DNA from 2 places in the Mesorhizobium erdmanii genome. Region 1 is predicted to be linked to the other one. Evidence: predicted binding sites of a transcription regulator. Region 1 holds the regulator's gene; the other holds the start of a gene.
The links. The regulator LexA, encoded in region 1, represses DNA repair genes until DNA is damaged. The targets are predictions, from matches to a motif close to TGTTCNNNNTGTGTTCNG.
Positions count from the first base shown of each region.

Region 1 (7,374 bases):
TCGGCGGTGCGTGGGTCGAGGGCCGCGGTATGCTCGTCGAGCAGCAGCAGGTCGGGCGATCCGCCGACCGCCATGATCAGCGACAGCGACTGCCGCTGGCCGCCCGAGAGCAGGTCGACGCGCGTATCGAGGCGATTTTCAAGGCCGAGGCCCAATATCGACAACCGCTCCCTGTATGACGCAAGCCTCGTGGCGTTCAGCCCTTGCCGCAATGTGCGTTTTTGGCTGCGCAGATCGGCGAGCAGCATGTTCTCCGCCACGGTCATGCTGGCGGCGGTGCCGCGCATCGGATCCTGGAAGACGCGCGCCAATCTTGTCGCGCGCTTGTGTACCGGCATGGCCGTCACATCGGCGCCATTGATCAGGATCTTGCCGGAATCCAGCACAAGAGCTCCGGAGATGGCGTTGAGCATGCTGCTCTTTCCCGCGCCGTTGGAGCCGATGACGATGCCGAACTCGCCTGTGGCCAACGACAGGCTGAGACCGTCCAGCGCGACTTTCTCGTCGGCCTGGCCCTTGTAGAACACTTTGCGCGCGGATCGGATCTCGAGCATCGTTCCTCCCTGGCCTGAGGTGACAGCGCCCACGCCGTCACCTCGGCAGCCCGATGTCAGTCGACGATGCAGCCGCAATCGGCCATCGAGGCCGGTATCTCGATGCCGAACGCGGCCATCGTCTTGCGGGAAATCGTTGCCATGTGATCCTTGTAGGCCGGGCGCGAGGGCGCGATCGCCTTGGGATCCTTGCCTTTGAGGATCTCGGCGGCGATGTTGCCGGCATTGATGCCGACCTGCGTGTAATTGACCGCGAAGCTTGCCGGTACGGTGCCGTTGCGGACAGCGCTGTCATCGGAGTTTACGACCGGGATACCGGCCTGGCGAGCGGCAGCTGAGACAGCGGCGATCGCCGGCTGGATAAGGTTCGAAGCCGGGCCGTAGATCACGTCGGCCTTGCCGGCGAGCGAAGCGATGCGCTGCTGGATATCATTGACGTTGTCGATGCCGACTTCCACGACTTCGAAGCCGGCCGCCGGTGCGGCCGCCTTGATCTTCTCGACCAAGGCAACGTCATTGGCCTCGCCTGGATTGTACGGCACGCCGAAGCGTTTGGCGTTCGGCAGCAGCTTCTTGGTGAAGGCCATGACAGCGGCGACGTCCTGCAGATCGCTGGCGCCGGTCATGCCTTCGTCTCCGGCGTCCCACGATGGTACCAGCTTCGCCGCCACCGGATCGGTGACAGCGGCAAAGACGATCGGAATGCCGGAGCCGGCAAGCGCCTTCTTGGCGATCTGCGAGACTGGCGTGGTAATGGTGTAGATCAGCTTGGGCTGCTCCGCCTGCAGCTTGGCGATCATCTGCGGCACCAGCGATGCGTCGAAATTGGTGTGGCTTTCCGTGTAGACGACGTCCTTGCCCTCGACGAAACCATTGTCCGTCAATGCCTTCTTGAAGCCGGCTATGGCGGCGTTCAATTGCGGATGCTCGCCGAAATTGGCGATGCCGACACGGATCTGATCGGCCGCGGCGCTGCCGATTCCGACCATCAATGCGCTTGCCAGCGCCAGTCCCGACAGCCAAGCGGATTTCGACTTCAACATCATTTCCTCCCAGATTTGATCAGCGCCGCTCATCGGGCGGCTACTGCCGCGATCATGGTCAGTCGCTCGCCGCGTGTCAAACATTATATATAATTCTTGCCATACGTCCCCATGATATATAATTTTCGCAAGCCCGATGATGGACGGATCGTGATGCAGGATCAGAACAATTCCACGAAGACGGAAGCCGCCTATCAGCTGCTGCGTCGCGATATCCTGGCCACCCGCCTCATGCCGGGGGCGCCGCTCAAGCTGAGTGCGTTGCGCAGCATATACGGCGTCGGCTGGACGCCGTTGCGCGAAGCATTGTCCCGGCTTGAAGCCGAGCGCCTCGTCACCGCCATCAGCAATCGCGGCTTTGCCGTCGCTCCCGTGTCGCGAGCCGAGCTCGAGGATTTGGCGCGCGCGAGGATGGTTGTCGAAATGCCGCTGTTCATCGAATCGATCGCGAACGGCGGCAGCGAATGGGAGGACGCGGTTGTCACCGCTCACTACCGGCTCTCGCGCTGCAAGACCGCGGTCGACGACCCTTCCGATGCGGCAGTCGACAAGTGGGACGAGAGCCACGAGGCATTCCATGCGGCGCTGCTAAGTGCGGCGACGTCCAACTGGCTGTTGCGATTCCGCTCGACGATCGCCGACCAGCTGCGGCGGCATCATCGTTTTCTCGGCCTGGCGCCGACATTGCGAGCGGCGGCCGGCCTCAAGGACGGCTACGGCGAGGCAATGGACGCACTTCGCGAGGCGATCGCCATCGAGCATCACACCGCCATCATGGAGGCGGCGCTCGATCGCGATGTCGAGCGGGCAAAGGCGCTGATGACGGCGCATATCGGCTACACGCTGCACGTCTATGTCCACAGCGAAGACAACGGCGCCAACACCTACACGGCGCGCGCCGGCAGCCTGAAAGCCGTTTCCGGATGATTTCAGCGCGTCCGCGTCGAAGGCAAGGATCGTGGCAGAAGGTGCCGGTTGCCTGTTAGCCGCTGTTCCGCGCAGCGAGAAGGCAACCGGCAACGTCGTCTGCGTTATCTCCTGTGGCAACATCGATGCCCGCGCCTATGCGCAGGTCCTGGCCGGAACGGCGCCGGAGGCCTGAACCGCCAGCCGCGCCCGACAAACGGTGATCGTTGGCGTTTTGATTTCGTTTCGTTCCGCCGGGAATGGATCGACAAACCATACAAATCCACCTCGCAGGCGCCTTTGAGAAGCTGATGCCAAGCGTCACCATGCGCTAGGCCACAGGCCATTAACCATAACAATTTCAATGAAGGTGCCGGCGGCAGGATCAGCCGATAGCCGCCCTCCGCCGGGGCAGATAATTTCCGACGCCTTAACAAATTCACTAAACTTTAAACAGTTGCGGAACACAACTGGAACAGATAGGGTTTGTTCTGGGTTTGTTTTTCGATTCTGGTTCATACCCTTTGTCCAATGCCTTGGGGGGCGCCATGCTGACGCGCAAGCAACACGAACTGCTGATGTTCATTCATGAACGGCTCAAGGAAAGCGGCATCCCGCCCTCCTTCGACGAGATGAAGGAAGCGCTCGATCTCGCCTCCAAATCGGGCATCCATCGCCTGATCACGGCACTGGAGGAACGTGGTTTCATCCGCCGGCTGCCCAACCGGGCACGCGCGCTGGAAGTGCTGCGGTTGCCGGATTCGATCGCGCCGGGCCTCAACGCGGCAAAGAAGTTCTCGCCGAGCGTCATCCAGGGCAGTCTTGGTCAAGGCGGTGTTGGTCAAGGCGGCCTCGGCCGCCAGATCAAGCCGGCGCCGTCGCGCTTGCCTGCGGCCGGCAATGACGACGACGCGGTTCCCGCCGTGTCGATCCCGGTGATGGGCCGTATCGCCGCCGGTGTGCCGATCGATGCGATCCAGCATCAGACACATTCGATCTCGGTGCCGCCGGACATGATCATGGGCGGCGTGCATTACGCGCTGGAGGTCAAGGGCGACTCGATGATCGAGGCCGGGATCTTCGATGGTGATACGGTCATTATCCGCAACGCCGACACGGCTAGCCCGGGCGAGATCGTCGTGGCGCTGGTCGACGAGGAGGAAGCGACCCTGAAGCGGTTCCGCCGCAAGGGCGCCTCGATTGCCCTTGAAGCCGCCAACCCCGCCTACGAGACGCGCATCTTCGGGCCGGACAGGGTCAAGGTGCAGGGCAAGCTCGTCGGGCTGATCCGGCGCTACTGAGCAGGGACGGCGGCCGGCTTTCCGGGTTTTTGATAGGGCGGCAGCCCCCTCGCCTCGCGTGAATATTTTCGCTGCTCGTGCCAAGGCCGATACGGCCCGTCCACCGCGAAGCTGACGATTGGCGGACTGGTCGCCGATTGGCGGTCGAAGAAGACGGCGGCGCTACCCTTGCGGGCGAGTTGCCGTTTGGTGACGACGAGAACCAGCGGATTGTGGCAGGCGTCGTAGCCGGTCGCGTCATTGACGACGATCAAATCGGCGAAACCGCAAGCCTTCCACGTATCCTTGCGGTCCTCGACATGCGCGATGATCGCGCCGGACGGATGCCGGGCGAGACAGACGCCGTCCGTGCAATAGAATGGCGCTCCTGGGGGCAGATTGACGGCATCGGCAATGTCGAATCGCCCGTCTGCCTCGTTGAACATCTCCGGCACGACGATGGTTTCGGCTGCCAGCGCGCGTTTCCAGTTGTCGACGGTGAACTCGTTCGGACGAGCCCGGTTGACCGCGAGTTCGCCCCCGCCAATCGGCAACGCGACCAGCCGCGCATCTTCGGAGATCAACACATCGGGCGTACGCGTATCCGACACCGTCAGCAGGCCGGCAAGCGCGAATGGAACTGCGGCAAGCCGCAGCCAGGTTGTCGCCATCGTTGCGATAACGAGGGCGACTGTCACCAGCAGTACGGATTGCTGCGAGATCAGCCCGACCGCATCGACCGGCGAGCGTTCCGATATCCAAGCCGATATCGCGATCATCGCCGTCAGGCCCTTGCCCATCAGGTAAAGGGATGGCGCATCCAATCCGAACGGCATCAGCAACGCACTGGCAACGGCCAGGAACATCACCACTGACACAATTGGCATGACAGCCAGGTTGGCGAACAGGCTGAGCGGCGACACACGCTGGAAATGCCAGATGGCAAACAGCGCCGTGGCGCAGCCGGCAATGATCGAGGTCATCGCCAATCCGCCTGTCGCCAGCAGGAACTTTCGTGTCAGAAATCCAGGCAAGGATCGCTTTGGCGGGGGCGGTCTGGTCTTTCCCGCATGGTGATCAGCCCAGCCGGCATAGGCCCCGACCAGGGCTGCCGTTGCGGCGAACGACATCTGGAAGCTCGGGCCGACCACTTCGTGCGGCGACACCACGATGACGGCAATCGCCGAGATCGCCAGATTGCGCATTGTCAGCGCGGCGCGATCGAAGAGGACGGCCGTCAGCATCACGGCCAGCATGATGAAACTCCGTTCGGCGGCAACGACGACGCCGGAAATCACCAGATAGGCGGCGATCGATAAGAGGGCCGCGGCGGCCGCGTATTTCTTCACCGGCCGACGCGCGGAGAAGACCGGGAACAGCGCAAAGGCGCCGCGCAGCAGGCCCATGATGGTGCCGGCGACGAGCGCCATATGCAGTCCCGAAATGGAGATGATGTGATAGATGCCGGTACGCCGCATCGCTTCGTTGATTTCATCGGGAATGCCGGCGCGCACGCCGACGATCAGCGCCGCCGCGATCTCGCCTTCGGCACCGCCGACGGTGGCTCGGATATGATCGGCAATGGCTTCGCGCGCATTTTCTATTCCAGAGAAAAGGCGTGCCGTGAGGGGCATCTCGCCATCGGCGGCCGCGACCAGCTTTGGATTGCCGAGAAAGAAGCCGCTGCCGCCTATGCCGGCGAAATAGCTGTCGAAGGAGAAATCGTAGCTGTCCGGCCGCACCGGACCGGTCGGCGGCAATAGTTTGGCGTAGCCTGTGACCAAGGAACCAGCGGTCATTTCCACCGGGATATCGCGCGCCGAAAGCCGGACCCTTTCCGGCGCATAGCGCAGTTTCGGCCGGTCGGTCGACGTCACGTCTATGGTCAGTCGGATGCGGCCGGTCTCCATCCGGTCGAGCGAGACGACGCGGCCGGTCACTTGCGTCGAGATTTCGGAACCCAGCATCTGGGTACCCGCCCGCCGTGTCTCGACCTTGGCGGCAAGCAGGCCAAGCGCGCATAGCAATGCCGCCATGAAGCCCAGATGGGTTTTCGGCCAGGAACGCGAGACCAAGGCACAGACCGCCATCAGCACGACGACCGCGACAGGCCTTGCAAAATCAGGCTCCGCGTCAAGCGAATAATAGCCGATCACTCCAGTGGCCAGACAGACCGGCACCAGCAGGAAGGCGATGCCACGGTCAAGCTCGAGCTCGGCCGCCTTGGCCACGCCATGGCGCAGGCGAGGCAAGGAAACCTGGCCAAGTTGCCGCCGCACACGCACGATCCTGCCCGAGGCAGGGGACTGAAGCGGCGCCGGGTTATCCGCCTGCGACGGCCGGCTGCCGGGCGCGGGCACGAGAGGCGATGGCAGGGGGGTTGCCAAAGGCATCGCAAACAGCGACCGCTCGCTGACGCCAACGCTGGCGTCCTCGCCCTGATCCAAGCCTCGGCCTCGTCCAGCCATCGGGTCTGCCCCTTGCACCCCTGACGCCCTATGCTACATGAACGCCGGGCGCGCGAAAGTCCGCGCAGCCGCACCCCGCTTCAGATGGTTTGCGAGAGTTCCATGTCCGACAAGGTCGTCACCCGTTTTGCCCCCTCGCCCACCGGCTATCTGCACATCGGCGGCGCGCGCACGGCGCTGTTCAACTGGCTCTACGCAAAACACACGAGCGGCACGATGCTGCTGCGCATCGAGGACACCGACCGCGAGCGTTCGACCGATGCCGCGACCGCTGCCATCCTCGACGGCCTGACCTGGCTCGGCCTGTCATGGGACGGCGACGCGGTTTCTCAGTTCGAGCGCGCTCCGCGCCACCGCGAGGTGGCCGAGGAACTCGTGCGTCTGGGCAAGGCCTATTACAGCTACGAAACGCCTGCCGAGTTGGAGGCAATGCGCGAGGCAGCGCGGGCCAAAGGCCTGCCGCCGCGCTACAACGGCCAGTGGCGCGATCGCGATCCATCCGAGGCACCGCCCGGCGTCAAGGGCGCCATCCGCATCAAGGCGCCGACCGCGGGCGAGACGATCGTCCACGACCGCGTCCAAGGCGAGGTGCGCTTCCCCAACAAGGATCTCGACGACTTCATCATCCTGCGTTCGGACGGCAATCCGACCTACATGCATGCCGTCGTCGTCGACGACCACGACATGGGTGTGACGCACATCATTCGTGGCGACGACCACCTGACCAATGCCGCCCGCCAGTCGGTGATCTACAATGCCATGGGCTGGGACGTGCCATCGATGTCGCATATCCCGCTGATCCACGGCGCCGACGGGGCCAAGCTTTCGAAGCGTCACGGCGCGCTGGGCGTCGAGGCTTATCGCGCCATGGGCTACCTGCCGGAAGCGCTGCTCAACTATCTGGCGCGCCTGGGCTGGAGCCACGGCGATGACGAGATCATGTCGATCAAGGACATGATTTCCTGGTTCGACATCGGCGACGTCAACAAGGGCGCGGCCCGCTTCGATTTCGCCAAGCTGGAAGCGATCAACGGCGCGCATATGCGCCGCATGGCCGACCCCGAGCTGTTCGATATCTTCATCGCCACTCTGCCTTATCTCGAGGGCGGCCCGGCGATGGCCG
Region 1 covers NZ_CP033361.1:3,942,182-3,949,555, reverse strand. The annotation lists gene EB233_RS19115 (ABC transporter ATP-binding protein) at 1-554, opposite strand, end outside; gene EB233_RS19110 (ABC transporter substrate-binding protein) at 611-1,597, opposite strand; gene EB233_RS19105 (GntR family transcriptional regulator) at 1,751-2,524, shown strand; gene EB233_RS19100 (hypothetical protein) at 2,556-2,699, shown strand; gene EB233_RS19095 (hypothetical protein) at 2,825-3,022, opposite strand; gene lexA (transcriptional repressor LexA) at 3,052-3,804, shown strand; gene EB233_RS19085 (ComEC/Rec2 family competence protein) at 3,798-6,251, opposite strand; gene gltX (glutamate--tRNA ligase) at 6,354-7,374, shown strand, end outside.

Region 2 (7,374 bases), 3.2 Mb from region 1:
GCCACGCTTTCGGCAACCAGATTTTCAACAGCCTCTACAAGTGGCTGTTCGGCAGCGATTTCACCGACATCTTCTCCGGCTACCGCGTCTTCACCAGGCGGTTCGTCAAGAGCTTTCCGGCCGTCTCCGGCGGCTTCGAGATCGAGACCGAAATGTCGGTGCACGCCTCGCAGCTGAAATTGCCGGTCAGCGAAATCGCGCTCGACTACGGCAGGCGGCCAGAGGGCTCGTCGTCGAAACTGTCAACGTTCCGCGACGGCGCGAAAATTCTCTGGATGTTCGCCATGCTGATGAAGGAGACGCAACCGCTGCGCTTCTTCGGCGCCTTTTCACTGTTCTTCCTCGCCTCGAGCCTGTTGCTGATGGCGCCGGTGCTGCTCGAGTTCGCCGAAACCGGTCTCGTGCCGCGTATACCGACCTGGGTGCTGTCGGTCGGCCTGCTGCTGTTGTCCATGCTGGCGATGGTGACCGGGCTTATCCTCGATTCCGTCTCGCGCGGGCGGGCCGAACAGAAGCGTATTTTCTACCTTTCCATGCCTTCCGGGCGCGTCGAGCGGCGCGCCGGCGCGGTGGTGCAAAAGCCGCAGCCGGACAAGACCCCGCGCGCGGCCTGAACGATGCAACGCCTCGTCCGGTTCGTCTTTGCCGGAGGCATCGGCTTCGTCACTGATGCGGCCGCACTCTGGCTGCTGCTCGCCATCACGCCGCTCGGGCCTTTCAGCGCCCGCGTGCTGTCGATCGGCTTCGCGCTCTGCGTCACCTGGCAGCTCAACCGGCATTTGACATTCTCGCCGTCGCGTCGCGGCGTCGTACAGGAAAGCGCCCGCTATGGCGGCGTCGGCATTGCCACCAGCATCGTCAACTATCTCGTCTATTGCGTCACTCTACTGGCGCTGCCGGCGGCACCGCCGCTCGCCGCCCTCGCAATCGCCTCGCTGGCGGCAATGGCGCTGTCCTTTCTCGGTTATTCGCGACTGGTCTTCGACCGTTAACGGCGTGGCCCGATTGGCAGAAGGCACCGCGACCCTTATATCGCTTTTCGACTTAAAGTGTTGGAGCGTACTTTGTGCATCCAAGGGGATGCACGTCGCTCCAATCGCGCTGGGGACCTGTCATGAAGCTGAAAATCGCCGTCCAGATGGACCACGTCTCCACTGTCTCGATCGCAGGCGACACCTCGTTCGCGCTGTCGCTGGAAGCACAGCGGCGCGGCCATCAATTGTTCCACTACACGCCCGACCGGCTGTCGCTGCGCGACGGCGAGGTGTTTGCCCGCATAGAGGAAATGCAGGTGCGCGACGAGAAGGGTAACCATTATTCGCTGGGCGAGAAGGTGCGCACCAACCTGTCGGAGATGGATGTCGTCCTGCTGCGCCAGGATCCGCCCTTCGACATGAATTACATCACGACGACGCACATCCTCGAGCGCATCCACCCGAAGACATTGGTGGTCAACGACCCGGCCTGGGTGCGCAACAGCCCGGAAAAGATCTTCGTCACCGAATTCTCCGACCTGATGCCGGACACGCTGATCACCAAGGATCCACTGGAAGTTGCCGCCTTCCGCAAGGATTTCGGCGACATCATCATCAAGCCGCTCTACGGCAATGGCGGCGCCGGCATTTTCCACCTCAGGGAAGACGACCGCAATCTCGCCTCGCTGCTCGAAATGTTCGGACAGCTGTCGCGCGAACCCTATATCGTGCAGCGTTACCTGAAGGATGTCCGCAAGGGCGACAAGCGCATCATCCTGATCGACGGCGAGCCGGTCGGCGCCATCAACCGGGTGCCGGCCGAACACGATTCCCGCTCCAACATGCATGTCGGCGGCCGCGCCGAGAAGACCGAACTGACGAAACGCGAGCGCGAAATCTGCGCCCGCATCGGGCCGTCGCTCAGGGAACGCGGCTTCATCCTTGTCGGCATCGACGTCATCGGCGACTACATGACCGAGATCAACGTGACTTCGCCGACCGGCGTGCGCGAGGTTCAGCGATTCGGCGGCGCCGATATCGCCAGCCTGTTCTGGGATTGCGTGGAGGAAAAGCGGCGGAAGTCGGCCGCGTAATGTGCGTTGTTACGCAGGACTTTGGGGTCCAGGGAAGCATCGAATGATGTTTTTATCGAATAAGACCGCTGAGCAAGCGGCTCATCACATCAAACTCTGTCCCGGAAGCGCCGCGGCCTCAGCTTGGGAGGAAGGAGACCGATAAGTTTGGTCTGCAATTTTCGCTGTGGTGTTGCCCAGTCTTTCAGCAGAAAACCCGCATCGGAGTTCTTTTCCAGCAATGCAAAAGCCGCAGACTGTCCGATCAGGTCGACCAAGGTCCTGCGCATTGAGTGGCGGGAAATCAAATGCTCCAGTCCCGGCGCCACCTCGCACCAACGATTGGCCAGTGCCCGCCGTATCACCATTTCGGTATCAGGCGACATCCTGCCTAGGCCAATTCCGGCACCAAGGACGCGCCCGTCCGCCCAGCCATTACCGCCGTGAAGCCTGTAACTGCCAAGAGCCCGCTCAATCCTCACGGTTCCCCCGATCATATGGGCGGCACGAGCCATATAATCATCGGCACATATCCTTATTTGGTCCGGATCAGATGGACGCATGATTTCAAGCGGAGCTCGACGAAACATCATCCCCGATGTGGTTGACCAAAACCAACCCACAGTACCCCGATCGATAAATAGTAATGTTGGGTCGGCTTCCGCATCGACATGCAGGTAGCCGCCCATTTTCGGTATCGATCGCGGGTCATTCAGGCGGAATACGGGATGACCGCCAGCAAGCAGATTGCCGGCAGCATCTATCAACACCACATCGGAGGTCGACATCGCCGCGATACGGGTGTGACTGAGATGCGCTCTCGCATGGCATTCTATGAAGTCAGGATGCCAGGCATCGTCACCGTCAAGAAAGGAGATCAGAGGTCCGGCTGTCGCGTCAAGCCCGGTCATTATTGTTGCCAACTGCCCGCCATTTTGCAGTCGGGGCAGAAAGCGGAAACGACTGTCGCCAAGCCGGGACAGACACTCTTCAATCCTTCGGCGGGAACCGTCGGTCGAAAGATCATCGACCACCACGCACTCGAACGCAGTGTACGTCTGCGCCGCTACGGATCGGATCGCAGTGTCGATGAATGCCTCTTGATTGAAACAGCCTACGCAAACGGATACGGTTGGTAGTGCGATGTGAGAACCAGCCCCGCTTGGGAGGATGCTTTCTTGCACGAGGCGCTCCTTCGCACACCAAATTTGATCGCTGAGATATTCAGTCGATCAGATGGTGATACTTTCTTTGCCAAATTTCTCTCTGCCGCAGCGAGTTTTCTTCCGTACTTATGATCGCAATTGCCGCATGTTGACTCTAAAGCACGGGTATCGCCCTCCTACCAGATCCGAGATTGTCAGAGCCATGCTGCGTCATGGCCGCAACCTCAGAAAAGGGCACCTTCCTGCGAAATCGCAACCTGCTCTTCAGGCAAGTTTGCTGTCGGACGATCCGTTCATATCCTATTCCGGAATGTCCGGTACGCCCCTCGGATTAGCAAGTCATATGCCTCTTCTTCCACGCAGCCACCGCGCCTGGTTTCTCATCTCGCCGACCTGGTCCATCGAAAACAGTTCTAGCGTCAAAGCCATCCGGACCTATGCCGTTCTGCATAGACTTAGGAATCCCCGTCACTCGCTAATATTCCTGTCCAATACGCAAGCCGAGGCTGGTCTGTTGAATCAGTCCGGCGAGGCCGCCGTCCAGCACAACAAGACTTCAACAACCTCCGAATACATATTCAGGCCTCTCGATGATGTCCCTGTAGAATTTGATGCAATCTACAATGCGCAACTGGCTCCGTGGAAGCGCCATGACTTGTCTCTTGGCATACCGCGTTGTGCATTTGTATTCTATCGAGATTCAAACGAGTCCTCTACGAAGGAGTCGGAGAGAGCACGAATAGATCGGCACAGGGAACTCGCGCCGCATCACGTCTTTATCAACGAGTTTGACGGCACCGGCAAGCCTGTCCGATTGTCATCAGTTCACGTGAACACACATCTAAATCGTGCAGCCGTGGGAATTTGTCTCTCTGAAGTGGAGGGACCAATGTTCGCCAGTACGGAATATCTTCTCGCGGGGCTTCCTGTGGTCACCACGCCGAACCTTGGCGGCCGAGACCTTTATCTGGATGACGAGTATTCGCTTACGGTTCCACCCGATCCTCGATCCGTCGCGGAGGCTGTCTTGGCGCTGAAAGAGCGGCGAATTCCCCGGGCGCATATTCGTTCGCAAACTTTGAAACGAGTTGAACGAGACCGCGAGCGGTTCATAGACCTTGTAAACGAGATTTTTCTGGAAAGCGGCTCCTTGCGCCGGATCGCCATGCCTTGGCCTTTCCGATACCCTGTCATGGAGTGGCTTCCACCGCAGATCGCAATCGATCGATCCCTTTCCGGTGCGGTCGATGCCTTCGTCACCAGCTAGACGGCAACAGCCTCAGATTGCCGGAGGAACTGGTCGCCCTCTCAACACGGTTGAGAGCAAGCGGAAGCAGCCCGTTTTCATTTCGTATTAACCATGTTCCGCTTTTTCAATCGCGTACAACCTGACCGCGATCCCCGGCTGCGCGTGTTCTCGTGACGTTCCTGCTTTGATCAAGCTGGCCTGCAACGCAACCGCGCTGCAATTTAGCCGGCCACATGTTCCTGTAATGTTCTTGATTTGCTCAGGGAATTATGGTTGTCTCCGAGACAGGTCCTTCGCGGCCTGATTGCAAAGGCCTGGGGCGAGCCCCAGATCGGGGGCGGCAAAATGGTGGCGCGGGTTCGCACGGTGGCTTTCCAGGGCATCGAGGCCGTGCCGGTCGACGTGCAGGTGATGATCGCGCCCGGCAAGGTCGGCATTCAGATCGTCGGCCTGCCCGACAAGGCGGTGGCCGAGAGCCGCGAGCGGGTGCAGGCGGCATTGCATGCGTCCGGCCTGTCGATGCCGTCGAAGAAGGTGACGGTCAATCTGGCGCCGGCCGACCTGCCGAAGGAAGGCAGCCATTACGATCTGCCGATCGCGCTGGGCCTGATGGCGGCGCTTGGCGCCATTCCGGGCGACATGCTGGCCGGCTATGTCGTGCTCGGCGAACTCTCGCTCGACGGCACGATCGCCGCCGTCGCCGGCGCCTTGCCGGCGGCGATCGGCGCCAATGCCGAGGGCAAAGGGCTGATCTGCCCGTTCGCCTGTGGCCCGGAAGCCGCCTGGGCAGGGCGAGAATTCGACATTCTGGCGCCACGCAGCCTGATCGCCATCGCCAACCATTTCCGTGGCACGCAGGTGCTGTCGCGGCCGGAAGCCGGCATCCACGCCGCGGCGCGCGACCTGCCCGACCTTGCCGACATCAAGGGCCAGGAGACCGCCAAGCGGGCGCTGGAAGTGGCTGCGGCCGGCGGCCACAATCTCTTGATGGTCGGCCCGCCCGGTTCGGGAAAATCGATGCTGGCGCAGCGGCTGCCATCGATCCTGCCGCCGCTGGCGCCAAAGGAATTGCTGGAAGTCTCGATGATCGCCTCGGTGGCGGGGGAACTCGGCGAGGGCAAGCTGACCGACCGGCGGCCTTTCCGCGCCCCGCACCATTCGGCCTCGATGGCGGCAATGGTCGGCGGTGGCATACGCGCGCGGCCGGGCGAGGTGTCGCTCGCCCATCACGGCGTGCTGTTCCTGGACGAGTTCCCCGAATTCACGCCGCAGACGCTCGACGCGTTGCGCCAGCCGCTGGAGACCGGCGACTGCATGATCGCGCGCGCCAACCACCGCGTCATGTATCCGGCCCGCATCCAGCTGGTCGCGGCCATGAATCCGTGCCGCTGCGGCATGGCCGGCGAGCCGGGCTATCGCTGCCTGCGCGGCGACCGCTGCCGCACCGACTATCAGGCGCGCATTTCCGGCCCGCTGCTCGACCGCATCGATCTGAGGATCGAAGTGCCCGCCGTCTCGGCCAGCGACCTGATTCGGCCCGACCGGGCGGAGAAGAGTGCGGCAGTAGCGCTGCGCGTCGGCCGCGCCCGCACCCTCCAGCGCGAGCGTTTCGAGCGGCTCGGCGCCCGCGCCACCACCAACGCGCATTGCGCGCCGGCGGTGATCGAAGAGATCGCCATGCCCGACGCCGCCGGCCTGTCGCTGCTCAAGGACGCCAGCGAAAAACTCGCCTTTTCGGCGCGCGCCTATCACCGCGTGCTGAAGGTGGCGAGAACGCTCGCCGATCTCGACGCCAGCGAGACCGTCGGCCGCATCCATCTGGCCGAAGCGATTTCCTATCGCATGAGTTCGGAGCGTGTGGCGCAAGCGGCGTAGCAGGGCCGAAAGCCCGAGCTCTCGCCGATTTCGACATTCAGGCGCCGCGTCTTTTTCTCATCTCCATCAATAGCCAAGCACAGCGCTGCCCCTCATCCGCCTGCCGGCACCTTCTCCTCGTACGGTGACGGGGAGAAGAATGCTGTCGCAACCCTCGGCGCTTTCCGTGACTTCGGTATTTGGCGAAATCGCGAATAGCGGCAGGGGCAATGAGGGGCAGCGCCGGCCGACGGAGTTGATCTACACGATACCGGTCAAAGCAATACGCTTTAACCTTGGCGCGCCTTCAGTTCCAGGCGCCGCGCATGCAGCACCGGTTCGGTATACCCATTCGGCTGGCTGGTTCCCTTGAACACCAGGTCGCAAGCGGCCTGGAAGGCGATCGATTTGTCGAAATCCGGCGCCATCGGCTGGTAGAGCGGATCACCGACATTCTGGCGGTCGACGATGGCCGCCATGCGCTGCAGGGAATCCCGCACCTGGATTTGCGAACACACTTTGTGGCGCAGCCAGTTGGCGATGTGCTGCGAGGAAATGCGCAGCGTGGCGCGGTCCTCCATCAGGCCGACATCGTTGATGTCGGGCACTTTCGAGCAGCCGACGCCCTGGTCGATCCAGCGCACGACATAGCCCAGGATGCCTTGCGCATTGTTGTCGAGTTCGCGCTGGATCTCGTCGGGCGTCCAGTTCGGCCGCACCGCCACCGGTACCGACAAGATGTCGTCGAGCTTCGCCTTCGGCCGGCTCTTCAGCGCCGCCTGCACGGCGTGGACATCGACCTTGTGATAGTGCGTGGCATGCAGCGTCGCCGCCGTCGGCGACGGAACCCAGGCGGTGTTGGCGCCGGCCTTGGGGTGGGCGATCTTCTGTTCCAGCATCGCCGCCATCAGGTCCGGCATCGCCCACATGCCCTTGCCGATCTGGGCGTGGCCGGCGAGCCCGCATTCCAAACCGGTGTCGACATTCCACGCCTCGTAGGCGGAAATCCAGGCGGCCTGCTTCATGTCGCCCTTGCGGATCATCGGGCCGGCTTCCAT
Region 2 covers NZ_CP033361.1:792,126-799,499, forward strand. The annotation lists gene EB233_RS03675 (glycosyltransferase) at 1-614, shown strand, start outside; gene EB233_RS03680 (GtrA family protein) at 618-992, shown strand; gene gshB (glutathione synthase) at 1,115-2,068, shown strand; gene EB233_RS31715 (glycosyltransferase family protein) at 2,158-2,736, opposite strand; partial or broken gene EB233_RS32325 (glycosyltransferase family 2 protein) at 2,902-3,231, opposite strand; gene EB233_RS03695 (glycosyltransferase) at 3,416-4,480, shown strand; gene EB233_RS03700 (YifB family Mg chelatase-like AAA ATPase) at 4,808-6,337, shown strand; gene EB233_RS03705 (malate synthase G) at 6,607-7,374, opposite strand, start outside.
Region 2: the regulator LexA is predicted to act here: its motif matches at 4,697-4,714, upstream of EB233_RS03700 (YifB family Mg chelatase-like AAA ATPase).